DNA from 2 places in the Paracidovorax avenae ATCC 19860 genome. Region 2 is predicted to be linked to the other one. Evidence: riboswitches for the same ligand, from Rfam matches in the RefSeq annotation. Region 2 holds a riboswitch; the other holds the start of a gene.
What was found. Region 2 has a riboswitch for thiamine pyrophosphate ahead of thiO (glycine oxidase ThiO). Riboswitches for the same ligand answer to the same signal wherever they lie in the genome.
Positions count from the first base shown of each region.

Region 1: it holds a riboswitch for thiamine pyrophosphate, as region 2 does, so the genes downstream of both, thiC (phosphomethylpyrimidine synthase ThiC) here and thiO (glycine oxidase ThiO) in region 2, are expected to answer to the same signal.

Region 1 is NC_015138.1:833,327-836,723, forward strand. It holds gene ftsZ (cell division protein FtsZ) at 1-293, shown strand, start outside; gene lpxC (UDP-3-O-acyl-N-acetylglucosamine deacetylase) at 443-1,366, shown strand; gene ACAV_RS24890 (hypothetical protein) at 1,379-1,555, shown strand; TPP riboswitch at 1,612-1,738, shown strand; gene thiC (phosphomethylpyrimidine synthase ThiC) at 1,902-3,397, shown strand, end outside.
Region 2 is NC_015138.1:2,471,470-2,474,866, reverse strand. It holds gene ACAV_RS10940 (TOMM system kinase/cyclase fusion protein) at 1-78, opposite strand, end outside; gene thiD (bifunctional hydroxymethylpyrimidine kinase/phosphomethylpyrimidine kinase) at 110-1,009, opposite strand; TPP riboswitch at 1,078-1,177, shown strand; gene thiO (glycine oxidase ThiO) at 1,249-2,367, shown strand; gene thiS (sulfur carrier protein ThiS) at 2,364-2,561, shown strand; gene ACAV_RS10920 (thiazole synthase) at 2,643-3,397, shown strand, end outside.

The DNA of each region.
Region 1 (3,397 bases), 1.6 Mb from region 2:
CGACGGGCCTGTCGCGCGCCAACGCGCGCCGCCAGCCGATCTCCGTGGTGCAGGGCGGCCTGCGCACCGGCACCGACAACATCGCCTACCAGATGCCCATCGCGGGCGCTGCCGTGGGTTCGGCCGGTGGCCTGGTGGGTGGTTCGGCATCGCAGGCCGACTACGGCAACATGTCGGTGCCCAGCGTCTGGCGCACCAACCGCACGCAGGCCGCGGCCCGCGTCGATGCACTGTCCTCGGGCGGCATGGACGACCTGGAGATCCCGGCCTTCCTGCGCAAGCAGGCAGACTGACCCCCAGGGTCGCCTTCGTCCGGAGGCTCTGGCCGCCCCGCTTCCGCAAGGAGGCAGGGCGGCTTTTTGTTTCCGTTGTGACGTGTGGGCTATGAATGGCATAGCCATCTGTGCGGGCAGGGACGGGTGCCGCCACCTAAAATTGCGGGATGCTCCAGCAACGCACGATCAAGACCCTCACCCGCGCCGTCGGCGTGGGCCTGCACAGTGGCCAGCGGGTCGAGCTCACGTTGCGTCCCGCCGCGCCGGACACGGGCATCGTGTTCCGCCGCATCGACCTGCCCGAACCCGTGGACATCCCGATCCGGGCCGAATCCGTCGTGGATACGCGCATGGCGTCCACCATCGGCGTGGGCGGCGCCAAGGTGCACACGGTCGAGCACCTCATGTCGGCCTGCGCAGGCCTGGGGCTGGACAATCTCTATATCGACATCACGGCCGAGGAAGTGCCCATCCTCGACGGCTCGTCGGCCTCCTTCGTGTTCCTGCTGCAGAGCGCCGGCGTGGTGCTGCAGAACGCGCCCAAGAAATTCATCCGCGTCACGCGCCCCGTCGAGGTGCGCGAGGGCGAGGGCCAGCAGCTCAAGTGGGCGCGGCTCGAGCCCTACCACGGCTACAAGCTGCGCTTCGAGATCGACTTCGCCCACCCGGCCGTGGATTCCACCGGCCAGAGCGTGGAGTTCGACCTCGGCGCGGGCAACTACACGCGCGACATCGCGCGTGCGCGCACCTTCGGCTTCACGAAGGACGTGGAGATGATGCGCGCGAGCGGCCTGGCCCTGGGCGGCGGGCTCGACAACGCCATCGTCATGGACGACTACAAGGTGCTCAATGCCGACGGCCTGCGCTATGACGACGAGTTCGTGAAGCACAAGATCCTCGACGCCATCGGCGACCTCTACATCGTCGGCCGGCCGCTGCTGGCGGCCTACAGCGCGTTCCGCTCGGGCCACGCGATGAACAACCGGCTGCTGCGCGAACTGCTGGCCCACGAGGACGCCTGGGAGATCGCCACGTTCGAGAGCGAACGGCAGGCGCCCACCGGGTTCGCCGCGCCCGTGCAGGCCTGGTGAGCCCGCGCCGCCATGCTGCTGTTCCGCGGTCTCTTCTTCTTCCTGCTGCTGCTGGCGGTGGTGTCGTTCGTGTTCTACGTGGCCACCGGGCAGCCGCGCTACAAGCGCTTCGGCATCGTCATCGTCAAGTGGACGGTGCTCTCGGCCTTCGCCTTCTTCGCGGTGCTGGCGCTCGAGCGATTCCTCTGATGTCCGCTGGCGCACCCCGCCGCGGGATGACACGGCCGGGCATCGCTCCTATACTCGCGCCTGCTCCGGGGTGCACGTAGAGACTCGAAGGGTTTCTGGGCGTGCTGAGACGGCGGACCTGACCGCCGGAACCGCGAACTTGATCTGGTTAGTACCAGCGTAAGAAGAGCTGCAGCCGGGATTCCCGCACCTGCAGGCGGAAGCCTTCCGGGCATCCGCCTGGCCGCCACGCGCCGTCCCCTTTCCATGGGGAAGGTCCGCGCAGCGGCGCCTCCGCAAGGAGGCCGGTACGGTGCACCTGGCCCCATGCGGAGCACATTTCCACCTACCCGAGGAGATTGCCCGCATGAACGCCCCCGACAAGTTCGCCCAGCTGCTCTCGCTGACCCGTGAACCCTTTCCCGCCTCCACCAAGAACTATCTGACCGGCAGCCGCCCCGACCTGCGCGTGCCCGTGCGCGACATCGCGCTCACCAACGGCGAGCAGGTCAGCGTCTATGACACGTCCGGCCCCTACACCGACCCCACGGCGGACATCGATGTGCGGCGGGGCCTCGCCAGCGTGCGCGGCGCCTGGATCGAGGGCCGCGGCGACACCGAGCGCTACGAAGGCCGCAAGCCGCAGGCGCTGGATGACGGCAGCAAGTCCGACGACGCCGTCCGCCTCGCGGCCCTGCGCGCCGAGTCTGCCGCTCTGCAGCGCACGCCCCTGCGCGCCAGAAGCGGCGCCAACGTGACGCAGATGCACTACGCCAGGAAGGGCATCGTCACGCCCGAGATGGAGTACGTGGCCCTGCGCGAGAACGGCCGCCGCGAATGGATGGCGCTCTACCAGCAGGACGCGGCTCGCGAGCAGCGCCTGGCCGGCAACGCGATGGGCGCGAGCATCCCGAAGATCATCACGCCGGAGTTCGTGCGCGACGAGGTGGCGCGCGGCCGGGCCATCATCCCGGCCAACATCAACCACCCCGAGGTCGAGCCCATGGCCATCGGGCGCAACTTCAAGGTCAAGATCAACGCCAACATCGGCAACTCGGCCGTCACCTCCAGCATCGAGGAAGAGGTCGAAAAACTGGTCTGGGCGATCCGCTGGGGCGCGGACAACGTGATGGACCTCTCCACGGGCAAGAACATCCACACCACGCGCGACTGGATCGTGCGCAACAGCCCTGTGCCCATCGGCACCGTGCCCATCTACCAGGCGCTGGAGAAGGTGGGCGGCATCGCCGAGGACCTGACCTGGGAGATCTTCCGCGACACGCTGATCGAGCAGGCGGAGCAGGGCGTGGACTACTTCACCATCCATGCGGGCGTGCGCCTGGCCTTCATCCACCTCACGGCCCAGCGGCGCACCGGCATCGTCTCGCGCGGCGGATCCATCATGGCCAAGTGGTGCATGGCGCACCACCGCGAGAGCTTCCTCTACGAGCACTTCGAGGACATCTGCGACATCATGAAGCAGTACGATGTGTCCTTCAGCCTTGGCGACGGCCTGCGGCCCGGCTGCGCGTCCGACGCCAACGACGAGGCGCAGTTCGCCGAGCTGCGCACGCTGGGCGAGCTGACGCAGATCGCATGGAAGCACGACGTGCAGACCATGATCGAAGGCCCCGGCCACGTGCCCATGCACATGATCCAGGCCAACATGACCGAGCAGCTCAAGACCTGCCACGAGGCGCCGTTCTACACGCTCGGGCCGCTGACCATCGACATCGCCCCCGGCTACGACCACATCGCCAGCGCCATCGGCGCGGCCATGATCGGCTGGATGGGCACGGCCATGCTGTGCTACGTGACGCCCAAGGAGCATCTGGGCCTGCCCGACCGCGACGATGTGAAGCA
Region 2 (3,397 bases):
CACGTAGCGCTGCACGAGCGCGTCCTGCGCGGAGAAAGCTTCCCGGATGTGCCCCGGGTCCGGAGCGCGGAGACTCATGCGCCCTCCTGCCTGTGCCGCAGGCGGCCGTTCACAGGGCACCCCCGGTCGCGGCCGGATCGCGCTGGATGCGCTGCGCCACGGGCGCGTGCCCATGGTCGAGCGGGCCGGCGCCGCGGCCCGTGCGCACCGGCGCACCGGCCGTGATCGCCGCCTGCACGTAGGCATGCGCGGCAGCCACCGCTTCGCGCAGGCCGCTGCCGAGGGCCAGGTGGGCGGCGATCGCGGACGACAGCGTGCAGCCCGTGCCATGGCCGTTGCGCGTCGGGATACGCGCGGACCGCAGGCGCAGGTGCTGGGCCAGCCCCTGCACGGCCAGCACGTCCACCAGGGCGTCGCCCGGCAGGTGGCCGCCCTTGAGCAGCACGGCCGGGGCGCCGAGGCCCAGCAGTTCCTGCGCCGCGGCCTCCATGGCGCCCTCGTCCTGGATCGCACGGCCCAGCAGCATGCCCGCCTCGTCGAGGTTCGGCGTCACCACCGTGGCCAGCGGAAACAGCGCCTCCACCAGCACGCGCACGGTGTCCGGCGCGATGAGGCGGTCGCCGCTGGTGGCCACCATGACGGGATCGAGCACCACGTGGGGCAGCGCGTGCCGGCGGATCGCATCGGCCACCACCTCGGCGACCTCGGGGGCATGCAGCATGCCGATCTTGACGGCGTCCACGCCGATGTCTTCCACCACCGCGTCGATCTGGTCGCGCAGGATGGCGGCGGGCACGCCATGGATGGAGCGTACGCCCTGCGTGTTCTGGGCGGTGATGGCCGTGATGGCGGTCATGCCGTAGCAGCCCAGGGCGGCGAAGGTCTTCAGGTCGGCCTGGATGCCCGCCCCGCCCCCGCTGTCAGACCCTGCAATGGACAGGACGCGCACGTAGCGGGATCCTTCCACGGCGGACGCCGCCGGCCGTGGTTCGAGAGGCTTGGAATTCATGGCAAAAATTATGGCGCATGCGCGATATCAAATACGCCTTCCGCAGCGCTGTGCTGTAATTCAGCCAACGGACGAAACAGGGGTGCCGCGCCCGCCGGGCGCGGCTGAGAGAGACCCTCGGCACCCGATCCAGGTCATGCTGGCGTGGGGAGTTTCGACGGTGGACCGCCGCCTGTTCTCCGTGCCGCGCCTTCGCGCGCAAGCGCCCGACCGACGAGAACCGCATCCACCGCCCGCCCATGACTGCCCTGCTGTCCCCGCATTCCTCCATCGCCATCCTGGGCGCCGGCCTCATGGGCCGGCTGCTGGCCGCCGAGCTGGCGCGGCAGGGGCACGCCGTGGAGGTGTACGAGGCCCAGGGCCCGGACGCCCAGGGTGCCGCAGCCCGCATCGCCGCCGCCATGCTCGCGCCGCTGGCGGAATCCGCCATCACCGAACCCGGCGTGGTCCGCATGGGTCACCATGCCCTGTCGCGCTGGCCCCAGTTGCTGGCCGGCCTCGAGTGGCCCGTGTTCTTCCAGCAGGAGGGCACCCTCATCCTCTGGCACCGCCAGGATGCCGCCGAGGCCGCGCGGCTGCGCGGCGTGCTGGAGCGCACGGCCCGCACCGTGCCCGAACTGCCCGCCCTGCAGGTGCTCGACAGCAGGCAATTGCAGGAGGCGGAGCCCGCCCTCCAGGGGCAGCGCTTCCACCAGGGCCTGTACCTGCCCGGCGAGGGCCAGCTCGACAACCGGCAACTGCTCGCGGCCCTGGAACACTCCATGCGCGACCGCGGCGTGCGGGTGCACTGGCACAGCCCGCGCGCGCCGGAAGATTTCACGCCGGGCGCGGCCGTCCAGCCCGACTGGGTGCTGGACTGCCGGGGCCTGGGCGCCCGGGCGCAGTGGTCCGAACTCCGCGGCGTGCGCGGCGAGGTGGTCCGGCTGCACGCGCCCGGCGTGGCGTTGCGCCGCCCCACCCGGCTGGTGCACCCGCGCTATCCCATCTATATCGCCCCCAAAGAGGACCACATCTTCGTGATCGGCGCCACCGAGATCGAATCGGACGACCTCTCGCCCGCGAGCGTGCGCTCCACCCTGGAACTGCTGAGCGCGGCCTATGCCGTGCACCCCGGCTTCGCCGAGGCCCGGATCCTCGAGATCGCCACGCAGTGCCGCCCCACCCTGCCCGACAACCTGCCCGCGGTGCGGCGCACCGCGCCGCGCGTGCTGCAGGTGAACGGCCTGTACCGGCACGGCTTCATGATTTCCCCGGCCATCCTGGACGTGGTGATGGAATGCCTGAACGAAGGACAATCCCCCCTCGCCTCCCGCTTCGACCTGGCGCTGGACCTCGAACCCGCCGCCGCACTGCCATGAACGTCGTCATCAACCAGAAAGCCACCGAGCTGCCCGAGGGCGCCACCGTGGCCCATGCCATCGCGGCGATCGCCGCCCGCCCGCCTTTCGCGGTGGCCGTCAACACCGTGTTCGTCCCCCAGGCCCGCCATGCCGGCCACGCGCTGCGACCCGGCGACCGGGTGGAGATCATCGCGCCCGTGACGGGCGGCTGACCCCCGGCCACCGCGCCCGAACGCCCGACAGCCTTCGCCGGCCACGCCGTCTCCCCGCCTTCTTCTCCCTCGACATCCGCCATGCCCGACACCGCATCCGATGACGCCCTGGTCCTCTACGGCCAGCGCTTCGCCAGCCGGCTCCTGCTGGGAACCGCCCGCTATCCCTCGCCCAGCGTGCTGGAGGCCGCCGTGCGGCGTGCCCGCCCGGCCATGGTGACCGCCTCGCTGCGGCGCCAGGGCAGCAATCCCGCGGAAGCCGGCAGAGGCTTCTGGGAACTGCTGCGCCGGCTGGACGTGCCGGTGCTGCCGAACACCGCCGGCTGCCACAGCATCCAGGAGGCCGTCACCACCGCCCAGATGGCCCGCGAAGTCTTCGGCACGCCCTGGATCAAGCTGGAGCTGATCGGCGACGACTACACGCTGCAGCCAGACACGCTGAACCTCGTGGAGGCCGCCTCCCAGCTGGTGCGCGACGGCTTCCACGTGCTGCCCTACTGCACCGAAGACCTCGTGCTTTGCCAGCGCCTGGTGGACGTGGGCTGCCAGGCCGTCATGCCCTGGGCCGCGCCCATCGGCACCGGCCGCGGCCCCGTCAACCCCTATGCGCTGCGCACGCTGCGCGAGCGGCTGGACGTGCCCCTGCTCGTGGATGCGGGCCTGGGCCTGCCTTCCCATGCCTGCCAGGTGATGGAGTGGGGCTACGACGGCGTGCTGCTCAACACGGCCGTGGCCCTGGCGCAGGACCCGGTGGCCATGGCCGGCGCCTTCGCCGACGCGGTGCAGGCCGGACGCACTGCCCGGCAGGCCGGCGCCATGTCCGCGCAGGACGCGGC